Regions from separate parts of the Lysinibacillus sp. NPDC097195 genome, predicted to be linked through region 3. Evidence: riboswitches for the same ligand, from Rfam matches in the RefSeq annotation. Region 3 holds a riboswitch; each other region holds the start of a gene.
What was found. Region 3 has a riboswitch for cobalamin ahead of ACIQXI_RS05275 (ABC transporter substrate-binding protein). Riboswitches for the same ligand answer to the same signal wherever they lie in the genome.
Positions count from the first base shown of each region.

Region 1: another riboswitch for cobalamin. It lies ahead of ACIQXI_RS03705 ((2Fe-2S) ferredoxin domain-containing protein); the one in region 3 lies ahead of ACIQXI_RS05275 (ABC transporter substrate-binding protein).
Region 2: another riboswitch for cobalamin. It lies ahead of ACIQXI_RS04460 (ribonucleoside-diphosphate reductase subunit alpha); the one in region 3 lies ahead of ACIQXI_RS05275 (ABC transporter substrate-binding protein).

Region 1 is NZ_JBIWDP010000001.1:729,605-736,574, reverse strand. It holds gene cobJ (precorrin-3B C(17)-methyltransferase) at 1-1,428, opposite strand, end outside; gene ACIQXI_RS03705 ((2Fe-2S) ferredoxin domain-containing protein) at 1,432-1,803, opposite strand; cobalamin riboswitch at 1,939-2,117, opposite strand; cobalamin riboswitch at 2,363-2,547, shown strand; gene ACIQXI_RS03700 (energy-coupling factor ABC transporter permease) at 2,689-3,435, shown strand; gene ACIQXI_RS03695 (energy-coupling factor ABC transporter substrate-binding protein) at 3,437-3,709, shown strand; gene cbiQ (cobalt ECF transporter T component CbiQ) at 3,713-4,486, shown strand; gene ACIQXI_RS03685 (energy-coupling factor ABC transporter ATP-binding protein) at 4,483-5,319, shown strand; gene ACIQXI_RS03680 (S8 family peptidase) at 5,546-6,970, shown strand, end outside.
Region 2 is NZ_JBIWDP010000001.1:880,514-887,483, forward strand. It holds gene ACIQXI_RS04450 (ECF transporter S component) at 1-156, shown strand, start outside; gene ACIQXI_RS04455 (hypothetical protein) at 153-839, shown strand; cobalamin riboswitch at 947-1,135, shown strand; gene ACIQXI_RS04460 (ribonucleoside-diphosphate reductase subunit alpha) at 1,300-3,513, shown strand; gene ACIQXI_RS04465 (ribonucleotide-diphosphate reductase subunit beta) at 3,526-4,566, shown strand; gene ACIQXI_RS04470 (ABC transporter ATP-binding protein) at 4,830-6,563, shown strand; gene ACIQXI_RS04475 (ABC transporter ATP-binding protein) at 6,560-6,970, shown strand, end outside.
Region 3 is NZ_JBIWDP010000001.1:1,016,562-1,023,531, reverse strand. It holds gene ACIQXI_RS05305 (phospholipase A2 family protein) at 1-368, opposite strand, end outside; partial or broken gene ACIQXI_RS05300 (cytochrome c oxidase assembly protein) at 601-1,447, opposite strand; gene ACIQXI_RS05295 (DUF2243 domain-containing protein) at 1,437-1,952, opposite strand; gene ACIQXI_RS05290 (MBL fold metallo-hydrolase) at 2,095-2,931, opposite strand; gene ACIQXI_RS05285 (hypothetical protein) at 3,101-3,349, opposite strand; gene ACIQXI_RS05280 (precorrin-3B methylase) at 3,437-4,108, opposite strand; gene ACIQXI_RS05275 (ABC transporter substrate-binding protein) at 4,157-5,152, opposite strand; cobalamin riboswitch at 5,345-5,529, opposite strand; gene ACIQXI_RS05270 (GTP-binding protein) at 5,711-6,970, shown strand, end outside.

The DNA of each region.
Region 1 (6,970 bases), 290 kb from region 3:
AAATTTACTTTTTCGATAGACTATACCGATATCGTCAAATACTGCACGATAACAAGCCATGCCGCAGCCATTAAAGCCAATATTTAAAGTTTTCGGCAACGACAAGCCACCAAGCTTTTCTTGAATTTCCTCAGCATATGGAATAGAATCAGCCTTCTCCCCGTAACAGAAATCACAAGCTTTTAATGACAGTACATCGCCAATCGGTGCGAGTAAAAAACCGACTGCAGTTAATTTTTCTGTAATAGTCTCAGGGTCTGTCGTTGGAATTTTCAAATGAATTTGATGGTCTGGTGTATATTCCATCGTCCCTTCTTCCCCTACAACTTCAGCTAATGTCATCATTTGTTGTGGCGTGAAAAATTTATTTGCCACCCCAGGACTAACAGCTAGTTCAAAAATAGACTCTATCTTTTGTTGAACCAATTTGGGTGTTGGTTTTGTATCAGTTGTCCCTTTTACCATCGCAAGTGCCGTTGCTGCCATTTCTAACGATGTTTTTTTCGCTTCTGCTACAGGGTTAATCGCGATACTGCTCTTAATGCGTCCTGCATTTGGATCTGCAGCGAAGTCATGGCGTGCTGTACCTGTTTCTTGATTCATCGCCCACGGTTCATTTTCTTCTTTTAAACGCTGATGTGGACGTAAAGGCTGTTTTTCCTCTCCAAGCGTATATTTACGCTGATAGCCTCGCGGGGTAATCATCTTATTGTCATAGAAAAATGTCGATGAATTACCAATAATAACCGTCGTTAACATGCCGATATCGTGGTCGAGCATTTCTGCTAATGTCGTCATCGTAATTTCCTGACGATCTCGATAGGCACTTTTCACAAGTCCTACAGGTGTATCCGGCGAACGATATTCAAGCAAAATTCGTTGCGCTTCAACAATTTGACGTGTCCGGCGACCGCTTTTCGGATTGTATAAGGCAATAACAAAATCGGCCATCGCCGCCGCTTCCACACGCTTAGCAATTAAATTCCAAGGTGTTAAATGGTCACTTAAACTAATGGTGCACGAATCATGCATAATCGGGGCACCTAGTAAACTTGCACATGAATTAATAGCTGAAATACCAGGTACGATTTCGACTTCAACCCCAGAGGCCTCCGTCCAACCAAGCTCAATGAGTACTTCATAGACCAGTCCAGCCATACCATATACGCCCGAGTCTCCACTTGAAATAACCGCAACGATATTGCCAGCCTCGGCTTGACGAACCGCTTCCTGAGCGCGTGATACTTCTTCGGTCATACCGGTACTTACAATAGACTTTGCACTGACTAAATCTTGAATAAGCTCAACATACGTTTTATAGCCGATAATAAATTCACTTTGTTGCAATGCCTCTACAGCTCGTGTCGTAATGTGTTTAAAATCTCCAGGTCCAAAACCTACAACAAAAATCTTTCCTTTTTGCGCCATTTGTTACCCCTCTTTCACCTTATCGATGCCTTTAATCGCTGTTGTTTGTGGTGTTCGTTTCAGCGTACCTTCCGTCAATGTAAAAACATGCTCACTATGTAAAGAATCATGATTTAAATCTTGCACGAGTGTCCTACCGTGTTCTACTGTTGGCACACGATACCAATTGCCTTGTGGATAGGCTATAACGACACAAGCATCTTTACATCTGCCATTACAACGTGTTCTCGTCGTATGTATTTCTTTATCGAGTGATAATTTCTCGATTTCATCACGTATGGCTAACGTAATTTCCTCCGCCTCTTTTTTCATACAACTACTACCATTACAAATAAAAAGATGGGTTTTCATTCCCTCTAAATTCCAAGTTGTCATTGTTTTTCTCCCCTTATTGACTTACTGGAAAAAGAAAAAACCTTTACTCAATGTCGAAGAGTAAAGGTTTTGTAGAAGCCAAATAAAACGAATAAACATATATCCGTTCTCGCTCCACTTCTCCCTCCGAAAAGTTTGCATGCCATCAACTAAGCAGGTTTCCTGACTTAAGCTTCCTTTTACTTTCGCGCCTTCCCAGTTTCTTAGTGGCATTGCGATTTCATCAGCTATTACAGTAGCGGGGGCTGTACCGGATTTGCACCGATTTCCCTATTATCTCGAACTATTTCGAGCACTTAATGATGTTTCTATATGAAATTTTTACATAAAAGTTTATAAAATGATTGGAAAACTATTTCTATCATAGCCTATTATTTTTATACTTTTCAACAGTTCTTTTTCATTTATTAGATTTTTAATAAAATTTCAACAAATATTCCGTTGAAATTGCTCGCTATTCTCTTACATTTATCTTAATTTTCTATAAGTAAAAATATTTTTCACAAAAAAAGGATAGCGAATGACTGGAAAAACATGTTACACTTTGTCGTGAAAACTCACAACTTCATCTTTTTTCGGTGCGAAGTGTAGCCATTTCGCTTAAAAGGGAAGCCGGTTCAAGTCCGGCGCGGTCCCGCCACTGTACTAGGGAGTTTTATAGAAAATGTCACTGTCCAAAGGATGGGAAGACCCTATAAAATGATGAACTAAAGCCAGGAGACCTGCCGAAAAAAACGTGATCGTTTCAACCTACGAGGATAGGTGTGCGGCTTGGCAAATGACAAATCGATTTGCTTTTTCAGCTATGCACTTTTTCCACACTGGAGAAGTGCTTTTTTTATTGCGCACGCTACAATCAATGGGAATTGTTAAGGAGGAGAGATTGTGAAATTATCTTTTTGGAAACTTAGTTATTTCTTACTAGCATGTTTACTAGTACCAAAGCGCGCATTTGCTATGCATATTATGGAAGGATTTTTACCGATAGAATGGGCGATTTTTTGGTGGATCATTTCCATCCCATTCATCATTTTAGGATTGCGTTCGATTCGTAAAACAATTGATGAAAATCCCGAAACGAAAATGATCCTAGGATTATCAGGCGCATTTGCATTTGTCTTATCTGCCTTAAAAATACCTTCTGTTACCGGAAGTTGTTCACATCCAACCGGGGTTGGACTTGGGACAGTGCTTTTCGGACCATTAGCGATGAGTGTCATCGGTACGATCGTCTTATTGTTCCAATCATTACTTTTAGCGCATGGAGGTATTACAACTTTAGGGGCAAATGCTTTCTCCATGGCGATTGTAGGACCGATTATCGCTTATTACGTCTTTAAAGGTTCGCAAAAAATTGGCCTATCGTTCTCACTTGCTGTCTTTTTTGCTGCGATGCTCGGGGACTTAGGTACATACGTTGTCACTTCAGTTCAATTAGCACTAGCATTCCCTTCTGAAGTAGGAGGCTTTATGGCTTCATTCACTAAATTCGCAGGGATTTTCGCGCTAACACAAATTCCATTAGCCATTAGTGAAGGTATTTTAACCGTCATTGTCATGAATTTCTTAAAAAAATACAATGTCAGCGAATTAAAAGCTTTACGTGTATTGTCAGCAAAGGAGGCACATTAATATGAAAAAAAATTTATTGCTCCTTGGGATTGTTGTACTGTTAGCAATCATCCCTCTTTTTATTCAAAAAGGTGCTGAATTTGGTGGAGCAGACGGAGAAGCTGAAGCAGCTATCGGTGAAATAAATGCAGACTATGAACCATGGTTTGAAAGTTTGTGGGAACCACCTAGTGGTGAGATTGAAAGTTTATTATTCGTCTTACAAGCTGCGATTGGCGCTGGCTTTATTGGCTATTTCGTAGGCTATATGCGCGGCAAGCATAAAGAGGGTTAAAGTATGTTACTTATTGATAAGTATGCTTATATTAATAAACTAGCGTCTGTACATCCATTAGAAAAAATGACATTTTCCTTAGGGTTACTGCTGTTGTCTTTAATCATAAGAGATGAACTTATTTCACTCATTGCATTTATTGTAATGAGTGCTTTTATCATTTTAGGCGCTAAAATCCCTTGGCAATATTATGTAAAACTACTGTTGTTGCCTGCATTTTTTCTGCTATCAAGTTTACTCTCGATTGTCATTTCCATAGCCCCAAATACAAGTGCTCTCCCTCCCTATTTTTGGGCATTAACGGTCAGTCAGTGGACTATTTTTATCGGTAATGAGAGCATACTTACAGCTCAGCAATTATTATTCACTGTGCTAGGCAGTATCGGCTGTTTATATTTTTTAATTTTAACGACGTCAGTGCAATCTATTTGTTTCGTCTTGCGACAATGGCATCTGCCTGCTTTATTTGTTGAACTAGCAGAGCTCACCTATCGATTTATCTTTATCTTTTTAAATAGTATGCAAAAAATTCATCTTGCCCAACAGGCTCGACTCGGCTATCAATCACCGATGCAATGGCTACGGTCGATTTCCATGCTTATTGCAGCATTATTTGCAGAAATGTTTCAACGGAGCCGCGAGTTAAACAATGCCATGCAAGCACGTGGTGGTGACGCCGTCTACTGGCAAAACAACGTCAGCTATAGCAAGAAAAATTGGATTGGAATTGTGGTTATTTTTACATTCCTCACTTTATTTGGAGGGTTTTATTCATGACAGAGCTTTATTTTGATATTCAGCATTTATCTTATGCCTATGCAGACGGTACTGAAGCCTTAACAGATATTTCATTACAAATTCCAAAAGGTAAAAAAATCGCACTGCTTGGTCATAATGGTGCGGGTAAATCTACGTTATTTCAGCATTTAAATGGTATTTTAAAACCGACCGCTGGCAGCATTATGTTTTGTAATAAAACGCTTGGCTATTCTAGAAAAGCATTAGCTGCCTTACGTCAGCAAGTTGGCATCGTCTTCCAAGATGCAGACAATCAACTTTTTTCCGGCACCGTCAAGCAGGACGTTGCTTTTGGACCATTAAATCTTGGTTGGTCGCAAGAAAAAATAGAAGAAAAAATCGCATGGGCCGTAGCACAAACTGAGATTGAAGCACTGCTTGATAAGCCTATTCATTTTTTAAGTGTTGGTCAGAAAAAACGAGTGGCGATGGCTGGTGTACTTGCAATGGAACCATCTGTGTTACTACTAGATGAACCAACTGCCGGCCTCGATAATTATTATGCTACACAGTTTTTACAGTACTTAGCTAAATTAGAAAATGGGCAACGTACCTTTTTATTAGCGACACATGATATTGCGTTAGCTTATGAATGGGCAGATCACATCATTGTTATGGAGGCTGGAAAAGTTATTTACAACGGAGATCCAATTGACCTTTTCTATCAGAATGAAGTACTGGAACAAGCCCATCTAGAACGCCCTTGGGTTTTTGACATAGCGCTAGCTTTGCAACAAAAAAAGCTAGTCCCTGCCAATCTACCAATGCCTCGCTCTAAGGAAGACTTACAAAAAATAATTGCAACCATTTAAGTGCCAGGCACCCAAACAATTTTGAATATTTAGACAAACTTGCATTGAGTTGATAAAACTGATGCAAGTTTTGTTATCTAAGTGGTAAATTACCTTTAAGTTTAAGGATATATACTATATTTATTTAAAAAACTTGCAATTTTTTTTGAATATGATATGAAACTTTTCTATTTTTCATCCGTTATAAATAGTGTAATGCCATATTTTACGTAAGGAGGAAAAACAATTGAAAAACTGGGTGATGAAATCAATCGCTGTTGTAGCATGTTCTGTACTAATGGTTCCTGCTGCTTCTGCCTTTGCTGAAGCACCACAGAACCCAGCACTAGTAGCAAATATGCTCGCCAGCAACAAACAGCAAGCAGTCAAGCAAGTCAACAGGCTAACAGGAGGAAACGAATGGATTAATACCGATACTATTATTATCAAACATTCGGGTCTCGCTAGGAGCGTACATAGTAAAATTGGTTCCAAAGTCATTCGTTCGATTCCATCATTAGGTTACGATGTGATTCAACTAAAAAAAGGACAATCGTTAAAAGAAGCAATTACTTATTATGCTAAACAAAAAGGCGTAAAAAGTGTATCTCCAAGTTACAAATATCAGTCCTTTAGCAACAAAGTCGATCCAAACAAAAAAGATATGTATCATTTAGACTTACTACAAATTGATAAAGCGCTAGCATTGGCTGGAAACCATGAAGTAAAAGTAGCTGTAATCGATTCGGGTGTGGATTTTAAGCATCCTGATTTACAAAAGCAAATACTGCCACCACACAATGCAACAGCACCTGCCAATTCTACTTTCCCTGATGCACATGGCACACATGTAGCAGGTATTGTCGCTGCCACAAAAGATAATGGCATAGGAGGACATGGGGTCTTTCCTCAAGCAAAGATTCTTCCAATCGATGTTTTTAACGGCAAACAAACCGCCAATGATTTTGTCATAGCACAAGGCATTCTGTACGCTATTGAACAAAATGCAGACATTATTAATATGAGTCTCGGTGGCTATGGAGCGTCGCCACTTATGGAGGAGGCCGTTAAAAAGGCAATCGACAAAGGCATTACGATTGTCGCGGCTGCAGGTAACGAATCAACCGATTTTTACTCCTTCCCCGCTTCTTTTGAGGGTGTCATTAGCGTCGGCTCTACTAATGAACGCAATCAGCTTTCAAGCTTTTCCAACTTCGGCCCATCAGTAGATTTAGTCGCTCCAGGGGAAAATATTTTCAGTACCGTTTATGATGATAAAAAAGGTTCTTCCTTTGCGACATTTAGCGGGACCTCGATGGCATCACCTGTCGTTGCAGGGGTAGCCGCTTTATTAAAATCAAAACATCCCGATTTAAAACCACATGAAATAGAAGCAATACTTGAATTAACAGCAAAGGACTTAGGTGAAAGAGGCTACGATCTTACCTATGGACATGGCCTCGTTGATCCGTTAAAAGCATTACACTTCGATTTAAACAACCTACCTAAACGCTATTCTGAAACTAAAGAACAACGCATAACTAATGCCACTGAGCTAAATAAAAACATAGTTAATGTTGAAAAAGGGCAATTCAAGCTACCAGATGAAAAGAAATGGTACAAAGTTGATTTAGAGGCGGATGAATATGTTCAACTGTCCTTAGAGGGTGCT
Region 2 (6,970 bases), 140 kb from region 3:
GCACCACTGCCATTTTATTTTATCATTAGTCCAGCTTTTTTCTGGGCATCCTTGCCGGGTATTTTCATGGCAACGGTCATTAACCTTCTAATTGTGGCAGTTGTTATACCCGTGCTGTCAAAAGTGTTTGTTCGTAAGGCAGGTCGAGCGAATTGAGGAATGCCGTAAAAATAGGACACTTAATTGCTACTACAGACAATGCGGCAGCAATTGGTGAGAAGCCACAAGATGTCGTCTGTGCATCAGATACTTTAACCGCTTATTTAACAGCGCGTGTTACTTTTTTAGAACAGCTTGCAGCAAATGCCATACCGAGTCACATCATACTTGCTAATTTTTCAGGAGATGCAGCATGGTCGCGCTATATCGCAGGACTTGAGCAAGTTTTTGATGAAGTAGGGATGGATTGTCCACCTATAACAGGAAGTTCAGAATCCAATATGCCGACTCTGCAATCGGGCTTATCGGTGACAATGTTAGGCGAAATCCAACAAAGGGCATCATTTGAACGTGGAAAACTAAGTTGGTACACATATGGTGTGCCACTCGTTGGCCAAGAAGTGCTTGAACAGGCTGAAGATGTCGCCCAACTTCAGCCCATTTATCATGCATGGCGTGAGGAAATTGTCCAACAAGTGTGGCCGGTAGGATCGCAAGGACTGCAAGCTGAATTTTCACGACTTTTTGGTCAGCAACCACTTAAAAGTTCGTTGGATATGGCAAAATCTGCAGGACCTTGTGCCGTTATTTTACTCGGAATTGATCCACAGAAAGAGCAATTAGCACAAAAAATTTTTACTCGAAATTTTGAGAAACTGTGTAAAACTGCATTGGAATAGGGCTTGCTTCGAGCAAAAGTAAGATTTTTAAAATTGCAAGGGACAAAACACCTATTGAAACGAGAAACACAATATGTTAGATTAATTGAGAGATTGAAACACAATATATAGTATGTTGGACAAGCGGTACCAGTATGGTTTAAAAGGGAATTCGGAAATAGAGACATCTAAAGCCGAAGCTGTCCCCGCAACTGTAAATGCTGACAAATAATGAACATGCCACTGTGAAAAAACGGGAAGGCCATTATTTGAGTGAAGCATGAGCCAGGAGACCTGCCGAGTTGTTCAAGACAGCAACACATCTTCGGGGATTGAGAAGTGGAAGCGAGAGATTTGTCCACTTTGATGTGTACATATCCTTCATTTCCATTTCCAATTTTACAGCGATTACGCAACCGAACTATGGTGTGTAATCGCTTTTTTGATGTGTTGGCTGTTGAGAAAGGGAGAGAATGTAAAGATGACAATACAAATTGAACAGCACATGGCTAAGTTGAAGAAAAGTTACACGGAGGATGAGCTTGAAAGCTTTGTAAGATTATCGGATCGTTGGCTACGTAAAAATGAAGAGGCTACGTTTGAAGCTTGGGCGGATGCGATGATTTTACAAACACTTAGTCTAATCGATGAAGAAGAGCCCTATTGGACATTTGTCGCTGCACAAATTTACTTAGAAAAATTATATAGTCAATTTGCTACAAACCGTGGTGTTGCAAAGGAAGACGTTTATAAAGTCTTTCCGGAGCAGCTTGCACGCTATACAGAGGCAGGTCTTTATCATGCATGTTTAACGACAAAGTATAGTGAACAAGAGCTAGCGGAACTTGCATCCTATCTTGAACAGAGCCGTGATGAGCTATTTACATACATCGGTTTAAAAACATTAATGGATCGCTATGTTGTCCGTGATTATACGAAAACACCAGTGGAATTACCGCAGGAGCGTTGGATGGTCATTGCCATGACATTGATGCAAGATGAAACGGAAAATCGCTTAGAAAAAGTCCGTGAATCGTATTGGGCAATGAGTAATTTATATATGACAGTGGCGACACCGACATTATCTAATGCTGGAAAAACGCATGGTCAACTTTCAAGTTGCTTTATTGATACTGTGGATGATAGTTTACAAAGTATTTATGATACAAACACAGATGTTGCAACATTATCAAAATATGGTGGCGGTATTGGCGTGTATATGGGGAAAATCCGTAGTCGTGGCTCTTCTATTAAAGGCTTTAAAGGCGCGTCAAGTGGTGTGCTACCATGGATCAAACAACTTAATAATACAGCTGTTTCGGTGGATCAGCTTGGTCAACGTCAAGGGGCTATCGCCGTGTATTTAGATGTTTGGCATAAGGATGTCTTTACCTTTTTAGATTTGCGTTTAAATAATGGAGACGAGCGCTTACGTGCCCATGACATTTTCACCGGATTATGTTTACCAGATATCTTTATGGAAGCGGTCGAAGCTCGTGAAGATTGGCATTTATTTGATCCTCATGAAGTGCGTGAAGTGATGGGCTTCTCACTGGAGGATTATTATGATGAACAAAAAGGGCAAGGCTCTTTCCGTGAAAAATATGCAGCATGTATTGCCAATCCTTTATTAAGTCGGGAAGTCGTACCTGCGATTGATATTATGAAACGTATTATGCGCTCTCAACTTGAAACAGGTGTACCGTTCATGTTTTACCGTGATGAAGTGAACCGCATGAACCCTAATAAGCACGAAGGCATAATTTATAGTTCTAATTTATGTACTGAAATTTTCCAAAACATGTCGCCAACGCAATTTGAATCGATTACGTTAGAAGATGATGTTATTGTCACGCGTCGTAAACCGGGAGACTTTGTTGTCTGTAATTTATCGTCTGTCAATTTAGGTAAGGCAGTACCTGCTGACGTATTAGAGCGTTTAATACCGATTCAAGTACGCATGTTAGATAATGTCATTGCCTTAAACACCATTCCAGTAAAGCAAGCAGAGCGCACAAATACCCGCTACCGCGGTATTGGACTTGGCACGTTTGGCTGGCATCATTTACTAGCTTTGAAAGAAATTCAGTGGGAGTCGGATGAGGCCGTGGATTTTGCCGATAAATTATACGAGCAAATTGCTTATTTAACGATACGAGCATCAAATGACCTTGCGCGTGAAAAAGGGGCTTACCCACTATTCGAGGGCTCCGATTGGCAAACAGGAGCATATTTTGACAAGCGTAGCTATCACAGTGAACAGTGGCAAGCATTGCGCGCGGATGTTGCAAGCTATGGGATGCGCAATGGCTATGTGATGGCTGTAGCACCGAATTCATCGACATCTATTTTAGCAGGCAGTACAGCAACAATTGATCCGATATTCCAAAAAAGTTATTCGGAAGAGAAGAAGGATTACAAAATTCCAGTTACAGTACCGGATTTATCACCCGTGACGACTTGGTATTATAAGTCTGCGTACTTTATCGATCAAAACTGGACAATAAAACAAAATGCAGCACGTGCTCGTCATATCGACCAAGGGATTTCGCTAAATTTATATGTACAAAATACGATTCAAGCAAAAGACTTACTCGCGTTACATTTAAATGCTTGGGCAAGTGGTGTGAAAACGACTTATTATGTGCGCTCGACTTCTGTTGAGTTGCTAGAATGTGAGTCTTGTGCGAGCTAGGAGGAACAATTAATGACAACAATTACAAAACGAAAAATGATGGATAAGGAAGCGCCAAACCGTTCTACTGCTATTGTCAACGGGCGCTCTTCCAATATTTTAAACTGGGATGACGTACGATTTAGTTGGGCGTATCCAAAATATAAAAAAATGCTTGGGAACTTCTGGACACCTTTTGAAATTAATATGAGCAATGATGTTAAACAATTCCCAACGTTATCAACACATGAACAAGAATCATTTCTAAAAATTATCGGTTTACTAGCACTGCTAGACAGTGTGCAAACAGATTTTGCTGGTAAAGTTGCAGACTATTTAACGGATTCGAGCCTGAATGCCTTAATGATTATTTTAGCGCAGCAAGAGGTTATCCATAATCATTCATACTCTTACGTGCTTTCCAGTATCGTCAATAAAGATGAGCAGGACCGTACATTTGACTTTTGGCGTACAGAGCCAGTGCTAGAGCGTCGTAATGATTTTGTAATGAAAGGCTATCAGGCATTTTCAGAGGAACCAAACGTTGAAAATATGCTAGAGGCTATTATTTATGATGTTATTTTAGAAGGTTTATTTTTCTATTCGGGCTTCGCCTTTTTCTACCATTTAGCACGCAATCAAAAAATGGTAGCTTCGTCAACGATGATCAATTATATTAACCGCGACGAACAGCTACACGTTGATTTATTTGTGAAAATTTATCAGGAACTGCTAGCGGAATATCCGCAATATGATACACCAGAATGGGCGGCACGTGTGCAAGAAATTTTCCGTGAAGCTGTTCAGCTAGAAATTGATTGGGCAAATGAAGTAATCGGCGACAAGATTGAAGGACTTGATGTGGAAGATGTCCATGACTATGTTCATTTCTATGCCAATGTTCGCTGCAATCAATTAGGTGTAGAGCGTCCGTTTGATGGCTATCGTAAAAATCCACTTAAATGGATTAAAGCTTACGAGGATGTAGACTTAGGAAAAACGGATTTCTTCGAGCAACGCTCCCGTCAATATGTCAAAGTCAATGTAGAAGATAACGGCTTTGATGACTTGTAATTGTTAGTGACAGGCACGCAAACAATTCTGAAATTTTACAAGAGGATACAACCATAATGAAAGTCGCAACTTGTCGCACAATAGCGATGGTTGCGGCTTATCTGTTTGAGAAAGAGTGACAGGCACGCAAACAATTCTGAAAATTCGGTAGGGAATCTTTGTTGTCTAAATATTACGTGACCCGAAAAATTATTTGCCAATTGGGAATGATTTTCAGTTATAATGGAAAGCGAATGTGATTTACAAGGAACGGAGACGAAAGAATGCAGGCAGTTAGACAGTTAGGGCGCTATCTAGGGCCCTATAAATTTTTTACGCTGATTGCACCAATGTTAATGGTGCTTGAAGTGACGATGGATTTAATTCAACCGACCATTATGCAACATATGATTGATACGGGTATAGCCAATGGTGACAATCCGTATGTGTTAAAGATGTTTTTATTTATGCTTTTAAGTGCTGTTCTTGGACTAGTGGGTGGCCTTGGTTGCTCTATCTACAGTTCTAAAGCGGCCATTCATTTTGCCTCAGATGTACGCCAATCATTATATGAAAAAATGATGACGTATTCGGCAAAAGAGCGGGATGCGTTTACAACTGGTAAGCTGATTACAATTTTAACAAGTGATGTAGAAAGTATCCAACGTGCATTTATGATGACACTGCGTATTTTTGTACGTGGACCTTTATTATTTATTGGCGCGGTTATCATTGTGTTTGTAACTGCTCGCGAGTTATTTTCAATACTACTCATCATTGTGCCGCTTTTAATTACTGCGATGTATTTTTTCACAAAGTATTCAGGTGTTTTATATCGTAAAGTACAGGAAGCAATTGACGGTGTGAATACAAAGCTACAAGAAAATTTAGCTGGTATTCGAGTCGTTAAAGCGTTTCGACGTGAAAAGCACCAAGTTGAGCAGTTTGCAGGATTAAATGATACACTGACAAAACGCTTTATTACGGCAGAACAAATTGTTGGATTACTCGTACCGTTTACGATGTTTATCGTGAACTTAGGTATCGTTGCGGCACTGTGGCTTGGTGCTATAAAAGTCGAAGCTGGCACATTACAAGTCGGTGTCATACTTGCTTTTATTAACTACCTAACGATTATTTTAAATGGACTCATGTCCTCTAGTATGGTTTTGATGCAAATCGCCCGTGCGCTACCTTCAGGTGAGCGTATTGTGGATGTGCTAAACAAAGAAGTGGCGGTGCAAGAAGCAACACAGCCGATTACGTCGACTATTCAAGGAGCCATCGATTTTCAACATGTGAGCTATCGTTATTATGAAACGTCAGAAGATGTGCTCAAAAATATTACGTTTACTGTCAAGGCAGGGCAAACAGTAGGGCTCATTGGAAAAACAGGCAGTGGTAAATCAACACTTGTCAAACTTTTACCTCGCCTTTTTGATCCAACGAGCGGCCATATTCTGCTAGACGGCAAGCCACTCAAGCAATATGCATTAAGCACATTGCGTTCACATATCGGCTTTACCTCTCAAAAGGCCTTACTGTTTTCAGGTTCAATAGAAAAAAATATTCATCTTGGAAAGGAAGAAGCAACCCAAGAAGAATTAAGACTAGCACTCGATAGGGCATGTGCATCAGAGTTTGTTGACAAGCTTGAACATGGGTTAGCACATGAGCTATCACAAGGAGCAACCAATCTATCTGGCGGTCAAAAGCAGCGATTAGCACTAACACGAGCATTTGTAAGGCAACCAGCGATTTTAGTTTTAGATGATACGACTTCTGCTCTTGATAGCGCATCTGAAAAGCATGTACAGCAAGCAATAACTGAACATTTTCAAGATACGACAACATTTATAGTCGCTTCAAAAATTACATCCATACAACAAGCAGATCTTATTTTAGTGCTCGAAGATGGCGAAATTGTTGGTCAAGGTACACATCAGCAATTATTACAAAATAACCAACCGTACCAAGCAATCTACGCTTCACAGCAAAAGGCTGGTGAACAACAATGAGCCAAACTCAACCAAAGCAAATGAATTTTGGACGTGGACCTCGAATGGGTGGGCCGGCTGAAAAAGCTAAAAATCAAAAAACAACAATTTTACGTGTCTGGCACTATGTAAGACAACAAAAAATAGGGCTGTTCTTGTCGATATTTTTTGTCATTGCTTCTACCTTTTTAAGCTTAGCAGGACCTTATTTAATCGGTCATATCGTGGATGATTATATTATGAAAAAGCAAGTCGCGGGAACCATTCGACTCGGTCTTGTATTAGCCTGCATTTTTACAGTAGCCTCTATTTTTACTTGGCTTCAAACGTATGTCATGATACAAGTGGCAATGAAGACGATTCGTTCATTGCGCCAGGAATTATTCAATAAACTGCAAACATTAACATTAAAATTTTTCGATCAACGT
Region 3 (6,970 bases):
CCATGTCCAGGACCGCACCAATTCCCCCAAATAGGTATTCCCTTTTTAGTATTCATTGTAGTGTTTGTTTGATAGCTAGCGTAACTATTACTAATTTGATTCACCAACAAACTAATTTCTATATATTCCTCTTCTAACCTATCTGTTTTTACTTTTTCAATATTAATAAAGGGTTTTCCGTCTTCATAAAAAATATAAGCTCCTAACTGTTCTTCAGCATTTAAAAGGTCCTCATCTGTCATTGCAAAACCTTTGTACCTCCCCAAAAAAAGACTGAAGAAACTAAAAATGACAATACCGCGAAGAATGTAACTACTTTTTTCATCTAATGATAGCTCCTTTCGATCTTTTTTAGGTATAAATACCATTATTTTGGCTCATCAATAGGCAATGTTTTTACATGAACCATCTAATAGTATTTTTTTATTAAACGGACTGAAAATTCTCAATAATAAAGAAGCCCCTATTCGTCTAATTTTTTGTTAAAAGCTATTATGCATTCAAAAAAGCGTTAAATCGACTTGTGTCAATTTAACACTTTCCTTTGAGAAGACACACTTCATCTTCATTCAATCGCGTTGTAATGTGCGCGTAAACTTTTTACACTGAATCGGCTTGTTGTTCTCTTATGCGATTAATTTTCCCAAACGGTTCTTCTATTCGCGGACGTGCCGCCTTATACCATTGCCAGCAAAGGATAAAAATAATGATTGCGTCAATGACATCTCCACCATAGTACATCATTCCCATATTCTGCTTGCTGGAGTGGCACACCTTCTGGAGGATGAGCATAAATATATTTAGATAATATACCATGTCCAGCTAATGCAAAAATGAAAACAATTGCTCTGTAAAGAAAGGATTTTCTATGGAATACGGAATCAAAATAAATGATTGCTATCGTAAATACATATCCCGCTATAAAGACATGTAAATGGACAAGTACATGCAATAAACTATTACTGTGCATAACGGAATATAAGTTGGTCGAATAGAGTATCCATAATCCCCCAATATTAAGGAAAGTAGCTACTATTGGATGTGTAACGAAACGTAATGGCCAACTTCTCAAAAATTTTGTAAGTCCACGTGCTAAAGGGATACTTAAAGTTCGTAGTACTAGTGTCATCGGTGCAGCGATACAAATAAGTAATGGCGCTAACATGCCTAACAGCAAATGACAAACCATATGTGCTGTGAAATCCATCGTTGCCCGATTTGCCAATGGACCTACAACAGCAAGAAGCGCACAACATATTCCAAAAATAAAACACCCACTCCGATATAGTGGCCAAGTTTTATAATGTTGATTTGTACGAACAACAGCAAGAATATATAGTATTAATAACATACTAAATAATAGTAAAAATAATAGTTGTGAATAATCATTTATTAGACTCACATGCTGAATCCCAGCCATATGATGAACTTCATTATTAACGTTCATTAGCTGTGTCCCCAACATTCTGATGTTTGTTTCTAGTAACGATAACAAGATATATTCCTACTATCAATATAATTGCAGCAATAATATTCCAAATTACATCGTAGGTTACGACATTATCGACATATCTTATCTGATGGATTCGCATTAGTTTATGTTGAATAATGCCGTCATACAATTGGAATCCTCCTGCTCCAATGAATACACCAGCTATCCATCTTTTGAGCCAATAGCCATTTCGACGGCGCAAATCGGCCACTAAAAATAAGCCTGCAATGGTTGCAAACCAACTAAATGCATGAAATAAGCCATCCGAAATTAATCCTATATCAGTTGTCGATTTATCGTAAAAATGATGCCATCGCAAAAGTTGATGAAAAAAAGTTTCATCAATAAAGGCAACTAAACCAATACCAAACAGAAAGCCAGACCAAAAATTACGACTAGCATACGTCTGCTTCGTTTTGAGTCCTGTTCTATTTTTACTATTGTCATGATGGGTTTTCACAGTCTTATCACCCTCTATTTGTTTTCATTATTATTCCCTATTGCATCTTCATTTAATCGACAGAGCCTACCCATACGTCATTGCTATAGTAAAAATACATAATAGAAAAGGCCCTAGGATTATCAATCGCTAGGGTCTTTACTCAATTCATCTTATTAGGTATTGCAATTCGATCAAAATCATTCACTAAAAGGTGCAGCGCTTCCGTCAATTCTTCACCAACCATAGGTAATCCATGACCAGTAATCACTACTTGTGGTTTCAATGCCGCTAACTTGACAACAGATTCTTTGGCAGCTGACCAATCGGTCGTAAAATATTGGGGTGGACCACTTATCTCTTTTTGCTGGGTTAATACTTTATAAAGTGACTCTTGTTTTACTGTAACAAAAGCATCCCCAACAATTAATGTACCGTCTTCCTCTCTAAATAAAGAAATATGGCCAGGTGTATGACCAGGTGTATGAATCCAGCGAAATCCAGGCATATAGGGAACACTACCATCGGCTGGCATTTCATTAATATTTTCACCTAAGTTAATCGCTTCATGTGGAAAAAAAGGGGACATCTTGGCTATCAACCCAGCGCTTACAGCGGGATTGGGTTCAGGATAATGCTCTTTTCCTGTTAAATACGGTAGTTCTAAACTATGTGCATAAACAGGGACATTCCAATGCTTTATTAATTCGATAATACCCCCTACATGATCAAAATGACCGTGAGTTAAAATGATTGCCTTCGGTTTAGAATTAGAACCAAAGCGTTTTTCAACTACTTCTAGAATGTTCTCAGCACTTTTTGGCATGCCAGCATCAATTAACACAAAATCCTGTGTACGTGGACGACCATATAGCACTATATTGACAATTTGAACCGTATACTGGTAGAGATCATCTAATACTTCTATACCAACACCACTTCTCACAGAAGTTGCAGGAATATATTTGTAATCTTCACCGTAGTTTAATTTATTTTCCAAAGCAAAAGCCCTCTTTCCTAATTTTTAACAAAACTTATCTTCTCTTCGAAGCAGTTAAATTACAAGTATAAAAAGACAGTAAAGAGCCAAAATAAATTTTCGTAGTGCTTCACTACTTATGGAGCTGCAGAGAGAAATCGAAGCAGCTTTTTTGCATTTCTGAAAAATGTTAAGTCATCAGCTTTTCCATTATCGCCCAGACTTTATTGTAAGAAGGCGTTTGTTTTAAACCTTTTTGAATTCCACGTTTTACTAAACGAAATCCTCTTGCTTCGAGGTCTGCAATCGCAACATCTAACTCTTTATTATTTTTGCGCTGAATTGGCGGCAACCGAAACACACCATTATGTGCTGATAAACGATTAAACATTTCCTCATCCCCTTTAAATGTAATCAGCTTAGCGTGAGCCCATGACATATTTTTTATTCGCCTAAGCTTCCGGTATATATGTCCAATAAAAAAAGTGTTAGATTGGCTAATGCCAAACTAACACTAAATATAAGTTTACCTATCATTAATCGTTTCCCAATAATCTGCCGACTTTGTTCTACGATAAAATTTATGGAAAGGTTCATTAGGACGTGCATGATTTTGATAGAGCGTAATAATATGCTGAAGAAAACCCTCAATTTTTTGTACTGAAATCCTTTTGGCAAACAGTATACCTGGCTTAGCTTGAGCGCCCATTGGCACAGCGCCTAAGTAAACATCAAAGCTATCCTGTTGATAGACAAGACCTATATCATCATAGACGGCATTGTAGCAAGCAGATGCGCAACCATTTATATTTAATCGTAATCTTGATGGCACAGTTTGTCCCTTGAAATGATGATATAACTGTTCTGTTATGCTGGCTGCTTCCATTTTATCACCATCACAAAAATCACAAGCTTTCATCGCAACAACAGAACCTGCTTCGGCAATATATAACCCCGCTTCTTCAAGTTCCGACATCACGTGCTGAACCGTTTGTGTAGGGACGGACAGCAACATGCTATAGGATGCCGAATATTTCATTGCTCCATTGTCGCCTATAACCTCCGCAATCTTTTGAAGTTGAGCCGCTGTATAATGTTTATTAATAATGCCTGGACTTATGGCAAGTCGTGTATAATCGCCATCCATATTGAGTTTTTCAAATGTACAATCTGGTATATTTGAACGAAATGCATTCATTGTCTACGCTCCTTATGGAAAAGAGCTAGCATTTCGCTAGCTCGTTTATTAAAAGTTTTCAGGATAAAATCCTTTAGCTAATATTTCAATTGCCTCTGCAGCCCGAACTCCTTCCGACGCAGCTGACAATGGTAAAATAACAAAGCGTTCGTTTTTCACAGCAGTTGTTTCTTTTAATGCTGGATCATTTTTTAGGAAATGAATTTTATCTTCTGCTGTTTGTGAACCATAATCAATCACAACAATGACCTCAGGATTACGTTCAACAGTTGCTTCTTTTGAAACCGTAGTCCAGCCTGATTCTATATCGCCAAAAATATTTGTACCACCCGCCACAGTGACAAGTTCATTCATAAAATTTTGTGCTGCTGTAAAGACTTCCTTATCGCCACTGTCATAGACAAGGACGCGTAAATTTTGTTCACTTTGGGGTAATTTTGCCCGGACTGCATCGACATCTGCTGTCATCTGCTGAATCAATGCTTCCCCACGTTCATCCACACGGAAGATTTTTGCGATATTCCGAATATCCGTAAAAATATCATCTAACGTTGGTTTCGTAATACTTGAAGATGTATGTAAATAGGTGTGAATTCCAAGTGCTTCAAGCTCTTCAGGTGTACCCACCCCTTTTTCACTAAAGCCACTTTTCCAGCCTGCGTATAAAAAATCGGCTTCACTATCAATTATTTGTTCCTTTGTTGGATACTGTTCAGCTAGTACTGGTACTTTATCGTATGCTGCCTGTAGTGGTTCGTAAATTTGATCATCCAAATAAGCAGTGCCGACCATTGAATCCTCTAAGCCTAATGCCAACATGATTTCTGTGACATGCTGATTTAAGCTTATCGCCTTTTTTGGTGCTTCTGCATACACTTGTGTCGTATCGTTATTCTCAATCGTTACTTCAGTTGATGCTGTTTGTGCTGGTTCGATGTTTTCTTTTTGTGATGCATTCTGTGCGTCATCTTTCGCACTACACGCCACTAAAATACATAATAAAGCCATTGCAACAACTAGCCACTTGCCATTCCTTTTGATCATGTTTGTTCTCCTTTAAATTAAATTCATTTGTATAGATAGAAATCAATAGACTTCTGTGCTACTAAGTTTACGTTTTTTGCTTGACTAGCTCCTCGCACAAAGAACGGAAAAAACCCCCTTGTTTCCAAGAGGGCGGCATAGTGAAAAACAATGGTTATAAAACCAATCACTATCCCCATCCTCGTGGTTGTTAGTAAATATAATATATTGGCAGGTATCCTGGCTTAGGTTCAACATTTATACGTCTTCCCATAGTTCCACTACAGTGACAATTGTATAAACTCCCCATTTACAGTTGCGGGACAGCATCGGATTCACACCGATTTCCCTTTTAAGCAAATGGCAAAACCATTTGCACCAATATATAGAAGTATGCAGTTCTAAAATTAGCCTAGCAGAAGTTATTTTTGTTTTCAATGACAAAATAAAATCTAAAATGAATAATTATGAATTTTCCACCACTATCTAAACATAAACAACAACTATTTGACATGAAATGTTTTTACCTACTTTCTGTTACAATAAGTCTATAGGAAAAATAGAAATGAGGATTATTTTATGTATAAAACGATTGGTGTACTCGCACATGTCGATGCAGGCAAGACTACCTTTTGTGAGCAATTATTATTCCATACTAATAGTATTCAAACACGAGGAAGAGTGGATCATCAAGATACTTTTTTAGATAATCATGCGATTGAACAAGCGCGCGGCATTACGATCTTTGCTGAACAAGGCCGGATGCAAATTGGCAACGATACATATACAATAATTGATACACCTGGGCACGTCGATTTTTCACCAGAGATGGAGCGGGCAATTCGTGTGATGGACTACGCCATTATTATCGTCAGTGCTGTTGAGGGTGTACAAGGCCATACTGAAACGGTTTGGCAATTATTGCGCCAATACCACGTCCCAACGTTTTTCTTTATTAATAAAATGGATCGTGAAGGTGCAGATGTGGATGCTGTTATGAAGCAACTGCATAAAGAATGTTCGAGCGATATTCTCCTAATAGAAGCTCCACTTACGAATGATTCAGTTCATGGGCATATTGCAGAGTGGTTAGCCGAACGTGATGAACAACTTCTTGATGCCTTTTTAACAGAAACGATCGACGGCCAAATGTGCTTATCAAAGTTGCAAAAGATGATACAACAAGAGCAAGCGTTTCCATGTTTTATTGGTGCAGCATTAAAAGATGTTGGAATAAAAGAGTTTCTTTCACAGCTTCCTCTTCTTACAGAAGTGCATTTTGACAAACAAGCAACATTTCAAGGTGAGGTTTTTAAAATTCGTCATGATGGTACACAGCGCTTAACTTTTATCAAAGCTTTGCAAGGAACATTACATACTCGCCAAGACTTCACATTTGGTGATGTGACAGAAAAAATAACAGAAATTCGTTTATATAATGGGCACCGTTTTGAAACAACACAAAAAGTTCAGGCGGGAGAAATATTTGCCGTCAAAGGGCTAAGTCTAGCAAAAATCGGCGATATTTTAGGTGCTACACAACCCTCTCAACCGTATGAGCTGGTGCCTACGTTACAAGCTAAAGTACAATATGAAGGACAACAGCATATAAAAGAAGTTTTACAAGTATTCCGTTTACTTGAGGCAGAGGAGCCTTCCTTACGCGTTGTTTGGCATGAAAGATTCCAAGAAATCCATGTCCATATCATGGGTGTTATTCAACTTGAAGTATTAACTGAAGTTTTAAAAAATCGCTTTTCTTTTGCCCTTACTTTTGGTGAACCTAAAATATTATATATGGAAACAATTGCTTCGACCGTAACAGGCTATGGTCATTTT